Regions from separate parts of the Sediminibacterium sp. genome, predicted to be linked through region 1. Evidence: riboswitches for the same ligand, from Rfam matches in the RefSeq annotation. Region 1 holds a riboswitch; the other holds the start of a gene.

Region 1 (4,428 bases):
TTTAGTATCTAAAGCATAGATATAAAAATAAAGCGCATTCATTCCTGACTCTATATAAAAGCTAGTCGAAAACACTCTTTTGTAAAAAGGGTTATGGTATCCTAAAACCCTTTCTAACTTAACACTTTGTCCCGTATTAACATTATATACACTGTCGTAATAAAAAATCAGGTAGGGTAAAGAAAGGTCATGAATAGATGGGTCAATTAAGAATTTGCTTTTATTAGATGAAATTTTAAGTGAGTCAATGACGATTCTCGTCTTACTGTTCTGCAGATATACTGTTTTATTTGAGAGATATGAAAAGCTTGCTTTGTTCAGATAAAAATTTAGTACGACAGGTCTAGAATAATTATTTATCAGCTTGTCTTTGCATTTCGTCAAGAATAGGGTTGTTATACAGGCAAGCGTAAATAGAGATAGAATTTTTTTCATGCACAAGAATAATTTAGGATTATTGAATACGGATGCATTATTCTTAGATGTAATATATTCAAAATTTCAAAAATCTCCTTCTTCTTTAATTATAGGAGACACCCCCAATTTCGAAGTGATTAATTATAAAGACTATAGTTTCACTTGTAGCTTGTAGCCTGCAGCTTGGAGCTTCCTCAGCTCTCCTCATCAAAAAAGATCTTGTAAAAATGCTTCCCACTCATTTCATCATACCCCTTTTCAATCAGGTCTCTTCTGCCATGAATATAAATGTGAAAGTTCTTGTCTAGTTTTAATACACTCTTGAAAACGCGTTGTTGTTTTTTGACTGCAGCTAAATGAATGTCAAAAGTGTCTTCAATGTTTACTTGTCTCGCCACTTCATATTGTTGTTTGTATTGAGTAAAACTATCGATTACTTCAGGGTGGTGTAAGACCTCAGTGGCAAATTCATTCAGATCAAAAGACTCTTTGGTACTGAAGTATTCAATGCTTTTGTTCAAATAGTCGATCTGATCAGCTTTATTCACTTCAAATTTTTCATTCAGCTCATTGCTGATGAATAGTTTACACATACCCAGAGCAGCATCTGTATGGTGATAACTATTCGATGTTCTGGTCACTTGTAAAAAATCATTCACCCAATATTGCGTATCCTGTTTATTCGTGTTATCTACTACACATACGACATATCCCTCTTCTCTATTTTTTTTGAAGATCAGACAGCCCTTATCCAGTTTATTGATGTTCACACCATCTTCTGCTATTACTTCCCAGCTTTGTCCGTGTGGGAACACTTTTAAAAAGGTTTCTTTTGTTTCACTTTTGAATAAACCAATGGCATCCACATATTCTGTTCCAAATGGGACCTGACTAAATCGGGCTATATACAATTCAACCTCTTTTACCCTGGCATGTGTGCTTTTATTGTAAAGAAAAGAAGCAAGTAGGGCAGATTGCGCAACAAAGCTTTTCGTATCGTCAAAGATGCCGGTAACATATTGATAAACCTCATTCAGTTCTAAACTGCTTAAGTGTGTGAACTGGTATTGTTCATGTTCATTGAAGGGTGATAAAAAATATTTAGTCAGCATTCCTCTTACGATCTCATCATTCAGGGTTAGTGGGTTGGTGGATAATTTCAGCTCTTCGCCACGTGTAGGGTTCCCGACTTTGTGAATGATCACTTGCTCCAGTTGAACGTCGTTAATATTGGTCATGCTGCAAAATAAAGGTTCTCTTGTGTGAGCAAGAAAAAAACTAACGAGCATACGGAAAATGATTTTACAATTCTTTTACAAAAAAGTCTACCAAATTTGTAGGAAATAAAAAATTGCCCTTATATTTGCCTTGCGTTCTTTACATCACTTATCCAGAAAGGCAGAGGGAATTGGCCCTATGAAGCCTTGGCAACCACTTCCGTCTCAGGTGGAAAAAGGTGCCAAATCCATCCCGATAAATATCGGGAGAGATAAGTCAGAAGTTTTTATATACAGCAACTGTAACTATATAAGGCACCTCTGACTGAGCATCGGAAGTGCCTTTTTTATGGATGTAACAGATGATGCAGTGACAATATGAACATGAATCAATACCATATAACCTTATCAAGCAACAGCTGCTTGTATCGAAAGCAGATCTGTTGTTGTTGTGTCTGTTGATCCATCCGTTTGTATCCCGATTGCCCGCCTTTTATTCATTGTATCATTATGTCAGAAATTTTTAATAGCCATATTGTGGCGCAGTTAGCGCAAGAGATCAAAGATCGCAGCATTGCTGAATCCATCAGTATTCTGTTGCGCAACTATCCCAATGCCGTTACCTTTTCTACCAGTTTTAGTTATGAAGATCAGGTGATCACAGATCTCATTCATCGTCATCATTTAACGGTATCACTGTTTACATTGGATACAGGAAGGTTATTTCCTGAAACCTATAGTACCTGGAGCCGGACATTGGAGTTTTATCAAACTATCATCAAAGCTTACTATCCCGACGCGACAGAGATCAGTGAATACGTGGAATCGAATGGTCCCAATGCATTTTATGAATCTGTTGCATTGAGATCAGCCTGTTGTCATATCAGAAAAGTAATGCCGTTGAAAAAAGCGCTACAAGGGCAATCTGTATGGATCACCGGATTACGTGCCGAACATTCTCCTGCACGTCAGGATCTGACAGAACTGGAATGGGATGAAGCCAATCAGATCATCAAGTATCATCCTTTGTTGTCATGGACAACCGAAGAAGTAAAAACCTATGTTCATCAACATAACATTCCTTACAATCCATTGCACGACAAGGGTTTTATCAGCATCGGCTGTGCACCTTGCACAAGGGCCGTTAAAGAAGGAGAAGATTTCAGAGCAGGACGATGGTGGTGGGAAGATAGCAGTAAAAAAGAATGCGGATTGCATTCGCATCAATCAACAAAAACAACAGAAGCATGAGTGTTTACAGATTAGATTATTTAGATCAGTTAGAGTCGGAAGCGATTCACATTATGCGTGAAGTAGCCGGACAATTTGAAAGACCTGCACTCTTATTCAGTGGTGGAAAAGATTCTATTACATTGGTACATCTGGCACTCAAAGCGTTTCGTCCGGGTAAGTTTCCTTTTCCATTGGTACATATTGATACCGGTCATAATTTTCCTGAAGCATTGGATTTTCGGGATGCGTTGGCAGAACGTATCGGTGAAAAACTCATTGTTCGTCAGGTAGCAGACACCATTCAAAAAAGACAACTTACAGAACCCAAAGGAAAATTTGCCAGTAGAAATGCGTTGCAGACCTATACATTACTGGATACGATCGAAGAGTTTGGCTTTGATGCTTGTATAGGTGGGGCGAGACGCGATGAAGAAAAGGCAAGGGCCAAAGAAAGAATTTTTTCTGTGCGTGATGAATTCGGACAATGGAATCCCAAACTGCAAAGACCCGAGCTATGGAATACGTATAACGGAAGAATTCATAAAGGTGAAAATGTACGTGTGTTTCCCATCAGTAACTGGACAGAATTGGATATCTGGAATTATATCAAACGAGAAAACATTGATCTACCTTCTATTTATTTCGCACATGAACGCACCGTATTACAATATGAAAATCAGCTGATTGCCTTATCGGAGTTCATTCAGGTAGAGGAAACGGATGTGGTGGTGACCAAAAAAGTGAGATACCGTACGGTAGGTGATATGACCTGTACTGCTGCAGTAGAATCCGAAGCTTCAGACATTAATGATATTATTCGCGAGATCACTGCTACTAAAACCAGTGAAAGGGGTGAAACAAGAATTGATGATAAAGTGAGTGAAGCAGCAATGGAAGACAGAAAAAAGAATGGATACTTCTAAACAACAACAAGATGGACTTACTTAGATTTATAACCGCAGGGAGTGTTGATGATGGTAAATCAACTTTGATTGGTAGATTATTGTATGATAGTAAATCGATCATGATCGATCATCTGGAGGCTTTGGAAAAACAAAGCAAACACAAGGAAGACGGAGAAATCGATCTGGCTTTGCTGACTGATGGCTTACGGGCAGAACGTGAACAAGGTATTACCATTGATGTGGCGTATAAGTATTTTGCTACGCCCAAACGTAAATTCATCATTGCAGATGCACCGGGGCATATCCAGTATACGCGTAACATGGTTACCGGAGCTTCCAATGCAGATCTGGCCATTATTCTGGTCGATGCACGAAATGGTGTGGTGGAACAAACCCGAAGACATTCGATCATAGCTTCTTTATTGAATATTCCACATATCGTAGTTGCCATCAATAAAATGGATCTGGTAGACTACTCACAAGATGTGTATAATAATATCGTGATCGACTACGCTGAAGTAGCTAAAAAACTCAACCTGAAAGAAGTCAAGTTCATTCCGATCAGCGCTTTAAATGGCGATAATATTGTAGAAAAGAGCGAACAATTTCCCTGGTATGATGGGCCTTCATTACTGGAATTATTAGAAACAGTAACA
Region 2 (4,428 bases), on a different contig from region 1:
GTACTTGGTAGTTTGCTTCATAGATCAAAGCTAAGAAAAGGAAAACGCTTTTCTATGATTTCTGATCATACAATTCCGGCCAATTCCAAACTTTTCTTTTTTAGTTTGATGATGTCTAGGTTATCAATGATGGGGTCAGTAGATAAGATCAGTGAGGTATTATTCTCCTTCCACCAGCTTCCTTCGATCAGTTTGCTGACATGTAATACACCTACCAAATATTTTCTTTCTGCATCCGCATGCCATTCTTCAATCCATTCAAAATCTTCTTTGGAAATATATTTCCAGTCATCAAAACTAACATACACTTTTAAGTAATAATCAGTGGTCAGTTCATGTGGTCGGTGATGATATAGTTTTTTGTATTCATATCTGTAATTATACCTGAGTGCTGATATATCACTCAATACCGCAGATGCGGTAGGGAAGCTGCCGGCACCTTTGCCATAAAAAAACTGCTTGTCTGCAAATCCGCTCTCAATTACAACACCATTGTACTCGTTTTTCACAAATGACAATGGCTCATCCAGTTTTACAAACTGTGGTAAGACAAATGCGGCTACTGAACCATTCTTCAATTTTTTTGCCTGAGCAATTAACTTGATATCATAATGTTTCTCTTTCGCAACCAATGCATCACTTAGCTGAATATTTTGAATACCACTAAAGAGAACGTCTTCCGGACTGGTAATAATACCATAAGCATGGTTCAGCAGAATCACCCATTTATTCAAAGCATCATAACCTTCTACGTCAAGTTTAGGATTACTTTCAGCAAATCCGAGTTGTTGCGCCAATAACAAAGCCGATTGAAAATCGAGCTTGTCTTCAAACATTTTAGTAAGAATAAAATTGGTAGATCCATTCACGATCGCTTTGATGGAATGAAGCAGATCATTGTCATAATACTCTTCCAGGTTTCTGATCACCGGTATAGAGGCACAGGCTGATGATTCATACAGGAAAGGCAATCCTGTTGCTTCTTGTAGTTGCAGTAAAGCAGGTAAGTTTTCTGCAATCATTTTTTTACTGGCACTGACTACTGCTTTTCCATTGTTCAAAGCAGTTGAAACAATTTCAAATGCAGCTTTAGCATCATCAATTACTTCTACAATCACATTGATCTCCGGGTCATTCAATAGTATTGTTCGATCTGTAGTAAAAAGAGAAGTAGGCGCATCTCTCTTTTTTTCAGGGTTACGAATACATACTTTTTTTATAGATGCTTTCAGTGATGGGGTTTGTTGTAAAACCTTGTAAAGACCTTCGCCTACTACGCCAAATCCAAATAATCCAATTGTTAATTGCTTGTGAGCTTCCATGATTGATTATGCTATTAATGTTGATGAGAATTGATGATTCAATGATGTTGATTTTTGAAAAGCTTGATCCAGATCCTGTATCAGGTCTTCTGTTTCTTCCAAACCAATGGATAAACGAATCAAACTATCTGATACGCCTGCAGCCCTTCTTTTTTCAGCAGGAATAGATTTATGAGTCATGTTAGCAGGATGTGAGATCAAGCTCTTGATACCGCCCAAACTTTCTGCCAGTTTGAATAACTGTGTCTGTGTTACAAAATCAATAGCGGCCTGTTCGGTGTCATTTTTTAAAGAGAAGGATACAATACCCCCAAAACCTTTTGATTGTTTTTTGGCGATGTCGTGATTGGGATGCGATGGCAATCCCGGATAAAATACTTTGTCAACAGCCGGATGTTGCTCCAAAAACTTAGCTACTTCAAGTGCAGATGCACAATGCTGACGAATACGTAAATGCAAGGTTTCAATGCCCCTGATCACCAACCAACTGTCGAACGGACCTAAAACAGCTCCACAGGCATTTTGCAGATACTTCAATCGGTCTCCTACCACTTTATCTTTGGCAACTACAATACCTGCAATCAGATCGCTATGACCGCCGAGGTATTTGGTAGCACTATGAATTACAATATCAGCTCCCAGTGAAAGAGGTTGTTGTAAGGCGGGTGAAGCAAAAGTATTATCCACGCAAAGTAAACAGGCATTGGCTTTAGCTACTTGTGCAATCGCGGCGATATCAGAAATCTTGAGCGTTGGATTGGTAGGCGTTTCCACCCATATTAGTTTTGTTTGAGGAGTAATGGCATCCACCACTTTGGCAATATCTGAAGTGTCGACATAATGTACTTTAATGCCAAACTGTTCATACACATTGTTGAATAAGCGAAAGGCACCGCCATAAATATCATCCACCGCAACTATTTCATCTCCTGTTTTCAGTAGTTTGATGACTGTATCGATAGCGGCCAATCCGCTGGCAAATGCCAATCCGGTTTGACCATTTTCCAGTTTTGCAATCAATGATTCCAATGTTGCGCGGGTGGGGTTGCCACTTCTCGCATAATCATATCCTTTATTCACACCGGGAGCATCCTGAACGAAAGTGGATGTTTGGTAAATAGGCACAGATATAGCACCGGTAAGTGGGTCAACAGGAATGCTGTGAATCAGTTGTGTTGCGTTGCTCATGTTAAACAGTTTTGTTCCTTTCTTTTGAAAGGGTGAATGATGTTGTTATATTTTTTTGTGCAACTGATCGAGAAGGAGTGGACTTAACTGATGAGCATAAAAAAGCTCATCTGTTAAGTCAGATGAGCTTGAAATATATAGAACGGCGAACCGTTTTGAATCAAACTTTACTCTGACTTATCTTCTCCCGCGTGAACGAGATCGGATTTGGCACCTTCATATCAACGAGTGATGATATGGGTTGCCAAGGCTTCATCGGGCCAATTCCCTCTGCCTTTCTTGATAAGTTGTTGTTTAAAGAACTGGTACAAATGTATAAGCAGCTTGGTCAAATTACCAAATTCTGTTTCAAAAAAAATAATTAATTCGCTGAAACCCTTTGCTAGAAAGGGTTTTAATTTCTACTTTTTTTCCTAACAGTCGTTCGGTTTCAACTTTATGGCTACTTAGATGTTCTTATCTTTACACATCATCATGGCAAAAAAGATCAGTAAGGAAGCAGTTATTCATCCTGTTCAGCATCAGGAAGAAACCATCTCCGTATTTGGAGCACGCGAACATAATCTGAAGAATATCGACATCAATATTCCTAAAAATAAGTTGGTGGTTTTTACAGGTGTGAGTGGAAGTGGTAAATCATCTCTTGCATTTGACACCATTTATAATGAAGGTCAGCGCAGATACATGGAAAGCTTTAGTGCTTATGCAAGACAATTCATGGGCGACATGGAAAGACCTGACGTGGATAAAATCACCGGACTATCACCCGTAATATCCATCGAACAAAAGACCACCAATAAAAATCCAAGATCCACCGTTGGTACCGTTACAGAAGTCTATGACTTTTTGCGACTTCTGTTTGCAAGAATCGGCGAAGCCTATAGTTATAATACCGGTAAGAAAATGGTGAAATTCAGCGAAGAAGAAATCGTTGAAAACATTTTCCAGAAATACAAACAAAAAAAGATCACTTTACTGGCGCCACTCATTCGCGGACGAAAAGGACATTATCGTGAACTGTTTGAAGATATCCGTAAAAAAGGATTTTTGAAAGTGCGCGTAGATGGCGAAATTATTGACCTTACACCTAAGTTACAGGTAGACCGATACAAGATCCACGATATTGAAGTGGTCATCGATCGTTTACAGGTAACTCCGGATATGAAAGTGAGATTGAGTCAGAGTGTACAACAGACTTTACGCATGGGTAAAGACCTGATGTTTTTGTTGTTGAATGACACACAAAAAACAGTGCAATACTCCAAGCAACTCATGTGTGAAGATACCGGTATCAGTTATGAAGAACCGTCTCCCAATGCATTTTCTTTTAACTCACCTTATGGTGCATGCCCGGTTTGTAAAGGTTTGGGAAATGTATATTCAGTGAGTATGGAAGCTGTATTGCCTGATCGCTCTCTTTCGATCAAAGAAGGTGGTATCGCTCCTTTAGGCGAACAGCGAGATGCGTATATGTTTAGGAATGTAGAGACATTGGCGAAAAAAAATAAAATCAGCTTAGATAAACCGATCAAAGACCTCCCAGAAAAATCACTCAATATTTTATTATACGGTAATCCTGAAGGCATTACAGAAGAGATCATCGATATGGATGAAGTGTCTGGCGGAATGCCTTATGATGGTGTATTTGAAGGAATCATCCCCATGCTGAAACGATGGTTTACGGGTACGAGCAGCAGTGAAACACTCCGCGAGTGGGTAGAACAATTCATGGAGTTAAAAACTTGTACAGAATGTAATGGTGCCAGATTAAAAAAAGAGAGTCTTTGGTTTAAAGTAGATGAAAAAAATATCGCTGAATTGAGCCATCTAAATCTGGATAAATTACATCAATGGTTTACGAATATTGAAAAGCGTCTCGATACAAAACAGAATGTCATTGCAAAAGATATTTTGAAAG

The links. A riboswitch is a leader RNA that binds a small molecule or an ion and turns the genes downstream of it on or off. The one in region 1 is predicted to bind S-adenosylmethionine.
Region 2: another riboswitch for S-adenosylmethionine. It lies ahead of ACTIEV_RS02145 (cystathionine gamma-synthase); the one in region 1 lies ahead of ACTIEV_RS05550 (phosphoadenylyl-sulfate reductase).

What each region holds. Positions count from the first base shown of each region.
Region 1 is NZ_JBHYCW010000008.1:92,189-96,616, reverse strand. Features, by position in the region: gene ACTIEV_RS05560 (TlpA family protein disulfide reductase) at 1-435, opposite strand, end outside; gene ACTIEV_RS05555 (nucleoid-associated protein) at 612-1,655, opposite strand; SAM riboswitch class I at 1,801-1,913, shown strand; gene ACTIEV_RS05550 (phosphoadenylyl-sulfate reductase) at 2,145-2,885, shown strand; gene cysD (sulfate adenylyltransferase subunit CysD) at 2,882-3,790, shown strand; gene ACTIEV_RS05540 (sulfate adenylyltransferase subunit 1) at 3,802-4,428, shown strand, end outside.
Region 2 is NZ_JBHYCW010000003.1:105,934-110,361, forward strand. Features, by position in the region: gene ACTIEV_RS02135 (phosphatase PAP2 family protein) at 1-21, opposite strand, end outside; gene ACTIEV_RS02140 (homoserine dehydrogenase) at 66-1,322, opposite strand; gene ACTIEV_RS02145 (cystathionine gamma-synthase) at 1,329-2,510, opposite strand; SAM riboswitch class I at 2,685-2,799, opposite strand; gene uvrA (excinuclease ABC subunit UvrA) at 2,985-4,428, shown strand, end outside.